2 regions of the Shewanella aegiceratis genome follow, and region 1 is predicted to be linked to the other one. Evidence: riboswitches for the same ligand, from Rfam matches in the RefSeq annotation. Region 1 holds a riboswitch; the other holds the start of a gene.
What was found. Region 1 has a riboswitch for thiamine pyrophosphate ahead of K0H80_RS08810 (TonB-dependent receptor). Riboswitches for the same ligand answer to the same signal wherever they lie in the genome.
Positions count from the first base shown of each region.

Region 2: it holds a riboswitch for thiamine pyrophosphate, as region 1 does, so the genes downstream of both, thiC (phosphomethylpyrimidine synthase ThiC) here and K0H80_RS08810 (TonB-dependent receptor) in region 1, are expected to answer to the same signal.

Region 1 covers NZ_CP080416.1:1,948,845-1,956,236, reverse strand. Annotated here, with positions in the region: gene K0H80_RS08825 (phosphotransferase) at 1-209, opposite strand, end outside; gene pnuC (nicotinamide riboside transporter PnuC) at 249-896, opposite strand; gene K0H80_RS08815 (YkoF family thiamine/hydroxymethylpyrimidine-binding protein) at 933-1,193, opposite strand; gene K0H80_RS08810 (TonB-dependent receptor) at 1,258-3,399, opposite strand; TPP riboswitch at 3,472-3,592, opposite strand; gene K0H80_RS08805 (YcfL family putative periplasmic lipoprotein) at 3,721-4,110, opposite strand; gene K0H80_RS08800 (PaaI family thioesterase) at 4,141-4,605, opposite strand; gene K0H80_RS08795 (PaaI family thioesterase) at 4,602-5,099, opposite strand; gene hinT (purine nucleoside phosphoramidase) at 5,130-5,480, opposite strand; gene K0H80_RS08785 (hypothetical protein) at 5,740-6,255, opposite strand; gene K0H80_RS08780 (CsgG/HfaB family protein) at 6,522-7,370, opposite strand; gene K0H80_RS08775 (curli assembly protein CsgF) at 7,373-7,392, opposite strand, start outside.
Region 2 covers NZ_CP080416.1:2,375,937-2,383,328, reverse strand. Annotated here, with positions in the region: gene K0H80_RS10685 (hypothetical protein) at 323-1,228, shown strand; TPP riboswitch at 1,376-1,474, shown strand; gene thiC (phosphomethylpyrimidine synthase ThiC) at 1,655-3,676, shown strand; gene K0H80_RS10675 (bifunctional hydroxymethylpyrimidine kinase/phosphomethylpyrimidine kinase) at 3,679-5,400, shown strand; gene K0H80_RS10670 (HesA/MoeB/ThiF family protein) at 5,387-6,235, shown strand; gene thiS (sulfur carrier protein ThiS) at 6,228-6,437, shown strand; gene K0H80_RS10660 (thiazole synthase) at 6,439-7,212, shown strand; gene thiH (2-iminoacetate synthase ThiH) at 7,217-7,392, shown strand, end outside.

The sequences.
Region 1 (7,392 bases):
TGACTGTTGATCCGCAACACCAGCTGCTGGTTATCGCAGCTTAGATGATAGTTTTGGTTGCTCAGTCCCCGCGAGAGCACATGTATCTGTGTGCTCTCATTCAGTGGACAGCCAAGCTCAGAGAGCTGCACCTTAACTTGTTCGTGAAGGCTAACGCTCAGGCGCGCTAGCAAGGTGCTATTCGCGTCAGCACTACCGTCAGCCGACATCAGATCTCAGCCTCGACGAACAGTACGGCAAGACTCGCCCTAGTCATAGGAGTAGTCGCCCTGACTCGGCTGCTGCATGCTGGTGCGCCATAGGAAATAACCCCCTATCGCCATGCCTACATACAAGATGAACAGCATAGAGGTGAGCATCAGTCCCTTGTTGAGATAGAGGTAGATGGAGACAAAATCGATAACCACCCAGTAGAGCCAGTTCTCCAGCACCTTGCGCGCCACCAGATAGGTGGTCATCACCGCAAAGCAGCTGGTTGCCGCATCGAGATAGGGGTACGATGCCTGAGTGTGGGTCGCCATCAAATGGCCGACCACCAGGGAAACCACGGTTGTCGCGACGATCAGGTAGAGATGCCGTCCAAGCGACCAGCTGACCACCTCGACCCCGTGATCTTCACCGCCGCCATAGCGCCACAGCCAGAAACCGTAGCCAGCCATCGCCATGTAGTAGACGTTGAGGAGCGACTCCATCAGCAGGGAGACCTCCCAAAACAGCAAAGTGTAGATGGCGGTGCTGACAAAGGCTGCCGCCCAGCACCAGATGTTGCCGCGCATCGCCAGCGCCAGATAGGCCAAAGCCAAGACCACGGCAACCGCCTCCCACGCCGTCATCGCATTGGCCTGTTCGAAGGCCTGAGTCAAGGTGCTAACCAATGCGGACCAGAAATCTATCATAGGATGTGTGTTGCTCCCTTTTTGCGCCTTAAGGCCCTATTCCTGATGGGACAGGTCCAGCTCGCCACCGATAAACTTGACAACGAAGACCGCCTTGCCCCACTTCTCGTGAGCGGCTTCCATCTCGGTGGCCAACATCTGCATCACCTCGCCATATTCGCCACACACCTGAGTGGCCATGGCATTGGTGCGGCGCTCGATATTGGTGTAAGTGTCAACCCGGCCGATGAACCACTTGATGGGATCGATATAGCTATCCTTCAGGGGATACATGCTGATTTCAGCGGTTAATTTCATCTTCACTCCTTAAGGGGGCGAGTCCTGCCCGCCCCTACAACGATTAGCAACAGCAAAGCGCCAATTACATAAACTTGACGTTGACAGTGACACCTAACTGGCGAGGATCGCCGTAGCGGATATATTGCTTATCGGCCCAGCCGTTATCCGGCTCGTTACCGAAATAGAAGCCGCGCACGCCATACTTCTCATCAAACAGGTTGCGCCCCCAGAGATAAGCCGACCAGGTCTCTGTCTCGTAGCCGACACGGGCATTGAAGATAGTATAGGGCTCTGACTTAGAGTCGTTGCTGTCTGAGTAGTAGAACTCGCTCTTGCCACTGGTAGTTAGGTTGGCAAACCAGCCCAGATCGCTGCGATAAGTCGCGCCCGCGCTATAGGTAAGATTAGGTGAGTGAGCCAGTTCGCGGCCAGTGAGATCCACCAACCCACCGTACTTATCCTGATAGGCGTAATCGCCGTAGGCGGTCTCTAGCCAGCCAAGCGTGCCGTATAACTTAAGATTATCAGTGGCATACCAGTTAGCTTCCAGCTCGGCGCCATAGTTGTGTGAGCTACCGGCATTTTCGATGTAGAGGATAAACTTCTGTGGCTCGTCCGGATTTTGCTGCGAGGCAGAGACCTGCTGATCGCGTCTGTCCATGTAAAACAGCGAGAAGTGAGTGGTCGCGTCGCCATCTAGCCACTCTGACTTGAGGCCCAGCTCATAGTTGTACAGAGTCTCGGCCTGGAACTCCTTTTTATCGCTCAGGGAAGTCGGCAATGACATATTAAAGCCACCCGCCTTATAGCCACGGGCGATACGGGCATAGGCCTGTTGACCTGGACTGAGTGTCTTGCTCAGTGCGATATGACCGCCCCACATGTTCTCAGAGGGATCGAAGGCATCTTTATCCGAGTCGCTGTAGTCGCTCTCGCGGCGCTCCAGACGGGCACCCACTGACAACGCGTAGCCATTGCCTAAGTCGCTGTCTAACTGGGCGAAAACTGCCAAGTTAGTCGCTTCATATTCGGCCAAGAGTCTGTCTTCCCAGCCGTTATAAACTTCGAGAGTGTCGTTGTCTTCGGTGAGTCTCAGACCATAGACGCCCACCAACCAATCGGTGCTGCCATCGAAGATACGTCCCGCCTCGGTGGAGCTCAGACGAAACTCCTGAGACAGCGTGGTTCTGTCACCCAGCTTGTTCCAGGTGTAGTCGTATTGGCAAGGTTCACCCTCGCAGCTGCGGGCCGCCCAAAACTCAGGGTTGGCCCAGTCACCGTCGTAGCCGTGGTGAGTATCACTCTGAGCCATTGAGCTTAGTGAGACCAGCTCGAAGCTGTCGGCGCCTGAGTAAGTCAACTTAAGCGAGCCACCCGTGGTGCGCTGCTTGTCGACACCCGGCTCATCTGTGAGGGTATCGAAACCGTTGTTGTCCAATGTCCAGGCATCGTAGCCGTTGTTAAAGTCGGCGTGCATCAGGCTGAGATCGGCCACCAGATCGTCAGTGGCATACCAGCGCAGCTTGATGCGACCGGTAAATTCATCTCTGCCGTTGGTGTCGTCACGGCCCAGGTAAAGGTTGTCGCGATAGCCGTTCTGCTCATGTTGCTGCAGCGACACGCGATACAAGAGCTTGCCCGAATCGCTTAATGGACCTGAGCTGAAGCCGCTATAGGTGCGCAGGTTATCGTCACCCAGTTGCAGCTCGGCGCCATGCTCGAATACCGAGGTAGGATCGTTACTCTTAAGGTAGATAAGACCGGCTAAGGCGTTGGCGCCATAACGCGTGCCCTGTGGACCGCGAAGCACCTCGACCTGCTGCAGATCATACATGCTGGAGATCATCCCAAGGCCCGACATGTCGATGTCGTCTATGATGTAGCCAACCGAAGAGTTAGGTGCGCCCTGATACTCCTCCTGCTCGCCCACACCGCGGATCTGGAAATATTTCGCCCGTGAGCTGCCGCCAGACCAGTTGAAGTTGGCGATGCCGTTGAGTACGTCTTCAAAGTGCTGGGCGCCCTCGTCTTCGATCTGTTGTTGATCTATGACGCTGATGCTAGAGGGCATCTTGTCTAGGCTAGACTGGCGAAAATCGGAGGTGACGACTATCACTTCCATCTCGTCGTTGGCTGGCGGCGTATCGCTCGCCATCAGGCTGGTATGAGTTAACGCCGCCGTGACGGCAAGGGCGATGGGTGAATAAGATTTTAATGTAAACATAGGACCTCAAATCAATATTGAGATCCGGCACTTAAGAAAGCGAGAAAGAATGCACAGACAGATTGTGTTAAATCTAGTGATGTGGCCCATTCCTACGCCGGTATTAGCCGGATCAGGTTCTAAGGGTTCGTCCCGCGGACATCTCAGTCAATCGCTAAGCTATGGCTTGGCGTTAACACCCCTTGGCGAGGCCGATTATACATGACTCATACAAAGAGTTGACATATTTAACGCAATATTTGCGCGTGATCCATAAAAAAACGCCAGCATTGCTGACGTTTTCATCAAATCATTCGCTCGACTCATTCCTGAAAGCGATTTTTAATTGGAAATGGCCTCGCGCACATAGAGTTCACAACGCACTGCAGTGGCATTGGGGGACAGCGCCGTCACCTGCATCTGCTGCTTGCCATGAAGCTTAAGGGACTTCCAACTCACCCCCTCATCCTCTACCGTCGCGCCATTGATATCGTACCAGGTGAACTTATATTGCAGGCGCTGATCCTTTGGCGACTTACTGATGATGGTGCCTCGTGCTCTCAAGAAACCCGCCTCGGCTTGAGTGGTCACCGCGCTGACATCCACGTCTGAGTGGAAGGAGCCGTTATCGACCCGCACCTCACCGGTGGAGCTGGTCATGATGCCGCCGGTATGCGGCGCACAGGCGCTCAGTCCCAGCAACAAGCAAGCTAACACTAATCCTTTGTTCATCACTATTCTCCTTACGCTACACCTTAATGTCTATTCAATCAGAAAATGAGCGCGGGCGGTGGCAATCAAGGCCTTACGGTTGGTTTGCCAGCAGTTGATGTTTACGTTCGCCACACGGCGTCCCTGACGGGTGATCTTACACTCGGCAAAGCTATCTCTGTGATGGCCCGCCCTCAGGTAATCGATTGAGAAATCGACGATTTTTGGCACCTTAGTGGTCTGCATAAATACCATCAGCTGCACGATCGCCGACATCTCCATAAAACCGGCGATCACCCCGCCATGAATGGCCGGCAGGGTTGGATTACCGATATTTTCATCTTTCTTAGGCAACTGAAACACCAGCTCGTCACCGAAGCGCGCCACCTGCATGCCGATAAACTTAGCATAAGGTACATGCGCCAACAGGTGACCGAAATCGTTGAGTTCTGTCGCCTTCTTAACGATATCTTTAACGTTTAATGCCTGATTGGCTTCTGGTGTGACCATAGTCATTTCCCCTCTCCCATCAAGGCCTGTCTGAAGGCGTCGCCCACCATCTCGGGGCTGATACGCATGAAAGAGCCCACCGCATGGGCGATAGGATCGTCGATAGAATCCTGATAGGCGATGGCACGGGTAAAGGCCACGCTCGAGGAGAGCTTGTAACACTCGGCAAAGCCATAGACGCTCTTGTTGGGCTCGGCGGGTTTCATGTAGTCTACCCGCAGATCCAGCGTCGGCGATAACTCAAGTGACTTGTACTTATCGAAGATGTTGCAGACCACGGCTGTGCCGCAGGCGGTGTCCATCAGGGTGGTGATCACCCCGCCATGTATCACGCCTGTGTCTGGATAACCGATAAGCTCACTGCTATAGGGCAGCTCGATCAGCACATGCTGCTCGCTGGCTTCGAGCACACTGAGCCCAAGTCGGCGACACTGCACTAGCTGACCGACGAAGCGAGTCGCCAAGTCTGTCAGCGGGAAAAAATCAGGGTTTGTCTTCATTACTCTACACAGTCCAAGAATCGTCTGGGATTAACGCGACACTAGCGGCCCCAGGAAATCACCGCCTAACAGGTGCATATGGATATGGAAGACTTCCTGACCACCATGCTTATTGCAGTTCATGATGAGACGATACCCATCCTCAGCGATGCCTGCTTCATCGGCCAGCTTGGCCGCTACCGTCATCATGCGGCCCAAGGCCTTCTCGTCCGATGCCTTGACATCGTTAACCGTCGGGATCAGATGATTGGGGATGATCAGAATATGGGTTGGCGCCTTCGGCTGAATGTCACGAAAGGCGGTGACCAGTTCATCTTGATACAGAATATCGGCGGGAATTTCGCGTCTAATAATTTTACTGAAAATGGTCTCTTCGGCCATTGCACTATCCTCGATATGACGTTAATCCTGTCAGTATACTCACAAATAAGCTGTTTGTGATCCATCATATAAATAAAGGAGTTAACTCAATCAACGAGTGATGAATTTTTAGCTCAGAGAATGAAAGAGCCCACCTGAATAACCAAGTGGGCCCTATGACAAGTGGGCACTATGAAAAGTGGGCGCAATGAGAGTAGGCAGCGTAATTAGCAGCACTGCCCTGAACACGGGCGCTCACCACATCGATGTTAGCGACTATTTAATCGAATGCTAATCTATCGCTGTTCATCTTATCTTGCTGTTTGAGCTGCTTGAGATCCTCGCGCTCGGCTTCGATCTGCAATAACTTAGGCGCCTTGAATGTCAGCTTGAGATAGGCATCTTGACGGGTCTTGGCCACCTGCTCCAATGACACATTGGTGCCATCGTCGGTATAGCCATACCAGCGCTTGCCGTAGCAGCTTCCCTGCAACACACATTTATAAGAGCTCATCTCACTGCCAATGAACTCTGTGGTTTGATAGCCGGTATCGACTAGCGATTGCTTAATAAAATTAAAATCTTCTTTATAGTCATCATCATACAAGCCATAATTTCTGCTTGTCATGATGACTTTTAACAGCCCATGTTGCTTGTCGGCATAGAGCACATAGTCCCTGGCTAGAGACAAAGACTTAGGCAGTGAATGGGTTTCAACCCGAAGCTCATCTCCCTGGCGTGTGACCTCGCCATACTGGCTGACGTCTTCACCCCAGTTCAGCCCAAAAGGCGCCATTCCATGTGCATAAAGCGGCGCTAACACTACTAACCATGCTAACTTCTTCATCGTACCTATTCAGCAAGTCAAAAACTTGACAAATTCTACCCTATTGGGCTGCGACACGAAACTAAACTCAATTAAAAACCTATAAAAAATAAAAGGTTAACCAAAGTTAACCTTAAGTAACATAGATGTTAAATTTGAACCCACCAGCATCATACAAAAGTGCTAAGCGCTATGCATACATGCATAGCAAAGTATGATACAAAGCAAAAACAGCCTTAGCTTTGATTGATTTTTGCTCGCACCCTGGCCTCGGAATGGGCTTCTAACCAATATTTTTGTAACACTGGACTGCGCAGACCACTGGGCTGATCGGCTAAATTCCAAGCACCTTTCCAGATCCCATCGGCAATCATATGCACTACGGCACTTTCGATGGCCGATGCCACGCACAGACTTACAGGCTCGTTTGAGGTATAGCCAAGCTCAGACTCAAGCAGCTCCTGGGCATCGATAAATTTAAACACCCCTGCGGTGATCTCTTTGGACAAGATAGACTTAGTGGTGGTCACACTACTCAGTAAACGGCCGGTGCGAATATCCACCGCCCTAAGGTTGACTGTCACTGTATCGACACGAAACTGAGTTGCCGCGCCTATGCCCAGGTAGCGGGCACCGGCGCCACCAGTTCTGACATTGGTGTCATAGGCAACTATTCCGCCTTCCATCAGGATCTGCGCCGAGTTCAGCTGAGGCAGTTTGTTGGCATCGCCGTTAAGCCCGGCCCTGACAATCTTACGTTCGGTAAGTAGATTCTGTAGCCCCTCACGCTCGACGGGAATAAACCATCTGGAATCATTCAACGCCTGGGCCAGAAATGCGGTGCCACTCTGGGGCACGGCGGTAGAAAAGTTACTCGACGGAATTGGCTTATATTGACCTGTCTGATCGCGAAAATCATACACGGCGGCCAGCATCACCCCTTGGGGTGCAGGCAGGTTGATGAGATCATAGTAGCTCTCGCCCTTGGGCATCAGGCTCGAAGAGGCTTGCACCTGTTCAAGCTCACTTGTGCTAGAACAGGCCGAGAGAAATAACAGGCCAGCGGCCATCAACAAAGGTTTCATCGTTAGCCACCCACACTCGAAC
Region 2 (7,392 bases), 430 kb from region 1:
ATGCTAAGTTTTCTAAGGAAAGAATGAGTTGCTATTGCGAGTGCCCCCTAAGGATAGCCAATCTAACAGGCTCGATATCAATTTAAATTTTAACTTCAATCTTGATAATGATGTCGAGCAATTAGCCTTCATCCATCTAGCCAACGATCCATTAGCAAGAGAGCCTTTAGCGAGAGATCACGCCGACCAAGGCGCTCATGCTGAGGAGCTTTTGGTTAAGGAGCTTTCGCTTGAGGAACTTTCGCTTAAGGAGCTTGTTCCTAGCGCACCTCTTGAAGGCCCACTTTCTATCGCTCTAGCTGCAAGGATTGGCTGGAGAGAGTTGTTTATCTTCTTGGTTGTCTTGCTGGCGCACCTTGCATTGCTGGCCCTGCTGAGTTGGCAGTTTAAGGGGCCATACCTGGCTCAGGGTTCAATTAAGCAAGGCAAGAAGGCCATCAGCGCCTATATGCTGACTCAGGCAGAGTTTGATGCCATGAAGGCCAAATCTCGCCCTGCCGAGGTACCAGTAAAAGCACTTCTGACGAGCGAGCCAAAGCAAGATACGCTTAATCAAAGGGTTGAAGTGACAGAGAACAATCCGGCGCCGATTTTCACTCAGCAAAGTGCGGTGCCGATTAAGCCGAGTCCTGAGAAGGGGACGTCAGCGACTCAAGTTACTCGTTTCCAGCCTAATGTTGTCCAAACAAGTGTTGAGCCTGCCCTTGAGCCTGCAGTTGATCCCTCCGAGTCTAACATCGTCTCTAAAATCGAGGCTCCCGCTGATACTCAGAAAGAGAATGAAGCATTCTCCTTCGATGGTGCGAAAGGTCTTAATCTGGAGAGCAGCGCGGCAGCAGACTCGGGAGCGGTAAGCGCTGCAACTGGCGATTATATGGCGAGATACAGGCAGGCACAGCTGGATAAGCTAGTTGAGCACGCCGCCGACAAGGCCACCCAGAAAAAGTCGATGAGCGAGATGGATGGCAAGATGAGGGTGTTAGCCCTGCCTAAGGAGAACGAGTATGAGACGGCAATCACCTTAGACAGCAAGGTGGATCCCAATCGCATCGTCAAGATAGGGGATACCTGTTATCGCGTGGTGAGTGTGGCGACACCAATTAACCCCCACGGGGAAAACTTAGGCTTCCCCTTTAAGTGTGGTGGCGATAAGGTGAAACAGGCGATTAAAGACTCCCTTGATAAGCATCTGAGTATGATGGGAGTAGAGATTAAAGATAAAAACTAGTGTGATATATTTTCAGGCTTAAATTAACACTATGCTTTAAATTTTATATAAATGTTTGATTTTTATTTATTATGTGTGTCGATTAATTTGATGCAAGCATTCATTTGAAGGGGCTTGCCACCCTCACTCCCTTATGTCTATACTGAGCCCCTCTTGTCGGAGTGCCATTAGGCTGAGACCGTTTATTCGGGATCCGTTGAACCTGATCAGGTTAGTCCCTGCGAAGGAAACAAGCATAATATGACCTTAGTGTCCCGCCGTATTTTATCGGCTAATGGGATTAAAATCGCCGCAAATTTGGCGAGCGCAATCCCAGTGACACCCAGCATATTTTTGAATCAGACCATTCGTTAGCCTGGTTCAATGCCCTCAACGCCAAACTTCTCCAGACAAGCAACTTCATCTAACCCTATAGTGAGATTGCTTATGTCAACACGTCGCGAAATGCGAGCAGAGGCCCAGGCCTTTATCGATAACCTCAAGCCCTTACAACATCCCAATTCGCAGAAATTTTATCTCAGCGGCAGCAGGCCAGATCTCAAGGTCGCTATGCGGCAGATCTTTCAGTCAGACACCCTGATTGGCGGCACGGCTGAGGCGCCTGTCTATGAAAAGAATACCCCCATCACAGTCTATGACTGCGCCGGGCCCTATTCAGATCCCGAGGCCGATATCGATGTACGTCGTGGTCTTGTTAAGCTGCGCAGCGAGTGGATCGCTGAGCGTGGCGATACCCAGGAACTCGAGCAGGTCAGCTCAGGTTTCACTCAGCAGCGTCTAGCCGATGAGGGGCTGGATCATCTGAGGTTTGAGCAGCTGCCCAAGCCAAGACGCGCCCTTGAAGGCAAGGTGGTGACTCAGATGCACTACGCCAGACGCGGTATCATCACCCCAGAGATGGAGTATGTGGCCCTGCGTGAGAACATGGCTCGCGAGAAAGTGACCGACGAGGTGCTCAATCAGCGCGCCCCGGGTGAGAGTTTCGGTGCCATGCTAGGTGAGCCGATCACGCCTGAGTTTGTGCGTCAGGAGCTGGCGGCGGGCCGGGCAATCTTACCGCTTAACATCAACCACCCCGAGGCCGAACCTATGATCATCGGCCGAAACTTCCTGGTGAAGGTCAACGCCAACATAGGTAACTCGGCGGTCACTTCGTCTATCGAAGAGGAGGTGGAGAAGCTGGTGTGGGCCACCCGTTGGGGCGCGGATACAGTGATGGATCTCTCGACCGGTCGTTATATCCACGAGACCCGCGAGTGGATCATACGTAACTCGCCGGTGCCCATCGGGACTGTGCCAATCTATCAGGCGCTGGAGAAGGTCAATGGCGTCGCCGAAGATCTCACCTGGGAGATCTTCAGAGATACCCTGATTGAGCAGGCGGAGCAGGGGGTGGATTATTTTACCATTCACGCCGGTGTGCTCCTGCGTTATGTGCCCATGACGGCCAAGCGCCTCACAGGCATAGTCTCTCGTGGCGGTTCCATCATGGCCAAGTGGTGCCTCTCTCACCACAAGGAAAACTTCCTCTATGAGCACTTCGATGAGATCTGCCAGCTGTGCGCCGCCTACGATGTCTCCCTCTCGCTGGGGGATGGCATGCGACCAGGTTCCATCGCCGATGCCAACGATGAGGCGCAGTTTGCCGAGCTGGAAACCTTAGGCGAGCTGGTTAAGAAGGCTTGGCAGTATGACGTGCAGACCATCATCGAAGGGCCGGGTCATATTCCGATGCAGCTGATCAAGGAGAACATGGATAAGCAGCTCGAGCTGTGTGACGAGGCACCGTTTTATACCCTAGGCCCTCAGACCACCGACGTTGCTCCAGGTTATGATCACTTCACCTCAGGCATAGGGGCGGCGATGATCGCCTGGTATGGCTGCGCCATGCTCTGCTACGTGACACCCAAGGAGCATCTTGGTCTGCCAAACAAGGAAGATGTGAAGCAGGGGCTGATCGCCTATAAGATTGCCGCCCATGCCGGCGATGTGGCCAAGGGCCATCCCGGCGCGCAGATCCGCGACAACGCCTTGTCTAAGGCGAGGTTCGAGTTCCGCTGGGAAGATCAATACAACCTGGGACTGGATCCCGACACCGCCAGGGCGTATCACGACGAATCACTTCCTCAGGAGTCGGCCAAGGTAGCCCATTTCTGCTCCATGTGCGGTCCCAAGTTCTGCTCGATGAAGATCACCCAAGAGGTGCGCGAATACGCTGCGGCCCAAGCGATTGAGGTGAGGGAGGTTGAGGTTAAGCAGCTTGACGTTACTGCTAGCGCGGCAAAGGCGGAGATCCAGCAAGGAATGGCGCAGATGTCGGCGCAGTTTAAGCGAAGTGGTAGCGAGCTCTATCACAGTGGGATAAGACAAAGCCCTGCCGCTGAAAGCGCCTCTCTCGAAAATACCGCTCTTGAAAGTACTGCTCTCGAAAAAGCAGAAGAGGTGTAGCCATGTCCGCTAAAAAACCTATCGTCTGGACCATTGCCGGTTCAGACAGCGGGGGCGGTGCGGGCATTCAGGCAGATCTTGCGACCATGACGGACCTGGACTGCCATGGTTGCAGTGTGATCACCTGCGTCACCGCGCAAAACTCGGTGGCGGTTAATGGTGTCGAGCCTGTGAGTGAGGCTATCTTGCTCGCTCAGCTCGATACCTTGCTGGCAGATCTGCCGCCAAGGGCGATCAAGATAGGGCTGCTTGCCAATCAGCGTCAGATTAATCTTGTCGCCGATTGGCTGGTGACCCATATGGCGCCACTAAAAACGGATGATGGCCAGCCTATCCCGATTATTCTGGATCCCGTGATGGTGGCCTCCTGCGGTGATGCCTTGACTGGTGAATCTGCTGTTCAAGCCTCTGCCCAGCCCAAAACTAAGCTCAAAACTGAGCTCAAAACTGAGCCCAAGCACCTTGCCGGGTTGGATTTCAGTCCCTTCGCTAAGCTGCTTACCCTTGTTACACCAAACGCCAGCGAGTTTGGCAAGTTAGTGGGCGAAGAGGCGAAAACAAACAATGAGATATTAAGTCAGGCAAGCGCACTCTCAAGGCGCTTAGCCTGTAATCTGCTGATCACAGGCGGTGACAAGGGCGCGCTCTGGCATAGCGATAAGGCGGAAGATCTCTTTATCTGTAATGCGGTGGCGCATACCTCGCCGCTGCACCAGCACACTAGCTTTCGCCTGAGCGGCGAGCGGGTCGATAACCCCAATCATCACGGTAGCGGCTGCACCTTGTCATCGGCGATCGCCAGCTTTCTTGCCCAGGGTCTGGTGCTTCACGACGCTGTTCTGCTCGCTAAAACCTATGTGGGCCAAGGGATAGCGTCGGCCAAGGCCTTGGGCGCCGGTGCCGGACCACTGGCGCGTACCGGCTGGCCCTCTGACCTGGTATCGCTTCCCCGTATCACAGAGTTTGCTGGCATCACTTCGTTAAGCTCTTCAGATCGCGCTTCAGATGCCTCCTCGATACTGAGTTTTCCAAGGCTTAGCTTCCCAAGGCATAGCTTTCCAAGGCTTAAGCATCCCATTGGGGTGTATCCCGTGGTGGATAACCTGATGCTCTTGGAGCAGGTGCTGGCCGCCGGTGCAAGCACGGCGCAGCTGAGGATCAAGCTTGAGGATTATGGCCAAACAGCTAGCAATCAAGAAGAGGGCGCAGGCGCTGCCGCGTTAGAAGCGCAGATCCAAGGGGCTATCGCGCTGGGGCGCAAGTACGATGCTCAGGTGTTTATCAACGATCACTGGCAGCTGGCGTTAAAGCATGGTGCCTTCGGCATCCATCTTGGACAGGAAGATCTTTTTGAAGCGGATCTCGATAGAATCGCCGAGGCGGGTATAGCCCTAGGCGTCTCTAGCCATGGGGTGTTCGAGTTGGCGCTGGCCAGTCAGCTTAATCCTTCCTATCTGGCGCTGGGGCATATCTACCCCACACCGACGAAATCTATGCCTTCCAATCCTCAGGGGTTGAGTACGCTCGCTCGTGTGGTCGCGCTTTGGACGCCCGATTGCCCCAGAGTCGCCATAGGCGGCATAGATGCTTCGCGTTTGGAGCGGGTTAAAGCAACAGGTGTTGAGGCGGTGGCCGTGGTGCGCGCGGTGACTCAGGCGGACTCGCCGGGCGAGGCCTATACACAGCTTGCCAGGACGTGGGAGAACGCCTATGTCCCTCGATGATAAGGCATTTATTCAGTATTCACGGCAGATCATGTTGCCCGAGGTCGACGAACTGGGCCAGCAAAGGCTGATGGAAGCAAGTGTCGCCATAGTCGGCGTCGGCGGTTTGGGACAGCTCTGCGCCCAGTATCTGAGCGCGGCGGGGATCGGCCGCTTAACCCTGATCGATGATGACAAGGTGGAGCTGAGTAACCTGCCCAGGCAGCTGCTGTTTTCCTATGACGATTGCGGCCAGTATAAGGCTGAAGTCGCCAGAGATAGGCTGGTAGGAAAAGGCACAGGTGACAAAAGCCAGGTATCGGCTTTTGGTCAGGTAGCGGCCAAGGTTGTGCGTCTGGATGGCGATAACGCCGAGTCTCTGCTTTCAGGTGCTGACCTGGTGCTCGATTGCTGCGACAACTTTGCCACCCGTCAGCACGTCAATGCCGCCTGTGTGGCGCTGAGCACGCCTAACGTGGTGGCTGCCGCTGCCCACTTTGCCGGTCAGTTGATGGCGTTTGATCTGAGCAAATCCCCGGACAGCGGCTGCTATCACTGCCTGTTTCCGGCCGAACTTAGGGTGAGCGAGAGCTGCAGCACCATAGGCGTTCTTGGGCCCATGGTGGGCACCATGGCCTCGATGCAGGTGCTGCTGGCGATAAAACTATTGCTGGGATTACCGGGTCTAGGTGTACTGCATAGGTTCGACGGATTAACCGGTGAGATGCGAAAGTTCACGCTGCGACGAGATCCCAAGTGCTCGGTCTGTGCGGCAATTAAAGAATCGAATATAAAGGCTTATGCTGCATGCGGTGAGTTAGCCTGTTCATCGGCCTTAGGAGAAAATGATGAGTGAGATCAGCTTAAGTTTGAATGGTCAGTTAATACAGGTGGCTGCCAATGCGAGTCTGCTGTCCATGTTGGAGAGCCAGCAGATAGCCCTGGATAGCGTGGCCCTGGTGCGGGCAGGCGAGGTGGTCCCCAAGTCGCAGTGGGCATTGACCCTATGTGAGGCGGGCGATGTGATTGAACTCTTTGGCGTAGTGGCAGGAGGTTAATATGTTAACGATAGGCGATAGTCGGTTCTCTTCACGCCTCTTTACCGGCACAGGCAAGTTTGCCAGCTCTGATCAGATGTTGGCGGCCTTGGCGGCCAGCGGTTCGCAATTAGTGACACTGGCGATGAAGCGGCTCGACCTTAAGGCGGGTTTCGATGATATTCTGGCGCCCATACGCCAGAGCGGCGTTAAGCTGCTGCCCAACACCTCGGGGGCGCGCAATGCCAAGGAGGCGATCTTCGTCGCCGAGCTGGCCCGAGAGGTGCTGGGAACCTCCTGGATAAAACTTGAGATCCATCCCGATCCTAAGTATCTGATGCCGGATCCCATAGAGACCTTTAACGCCGCCAAGGTGCTGTGTGAGCGCGGCTTTACCGTGTTGCCCTATGTGCATGCCGATCCAGTGCTCTGTCGCAATCTTGAGTCTGTGGGCTGTGCGGCTGTGATGCCTCTGGGTAGCCCCATAGGCTCCAATCGCGGGCTGGAGACGGCGGCATTTTTGAAGATCATCATAGAGCAGGCCAATGTGCCCGTGGTGGTCGATGCCGGGATCGGCTCACCCTCTCAGGCGACGGCGGCGATGGAGATGGGCGCGAGTGCCGTGCTGGTGAACACGGCAATTGCCGCCAGCCGCGATCCGGTGAAGATGGCGCTCTGTTTTGCCGACGCCGTCGCCACGGGACGTAAGGCCTATGAGGCCGGATTGGCTCAGGTGCATCAGAGGGCGATTGGTACCAGTCCCCAGCAGGCGCTCACCGCCTTCTTATCGGAGTAACGCAATGAGTTTCTTCGATACCTTGAGTGGACTCTCTCGCGAGCAGTTGCGTATGGCGCTCTATTCCACTACGCCGACCCAGGTAGAGGCGGCGATCGAGGGTGAGCAGGGCAATTTGAGTCATCTGTTAGCCCTGCTATCGCCTGCCGCCGAAGCCTACCTAGAGCCGATGGCGCAGCG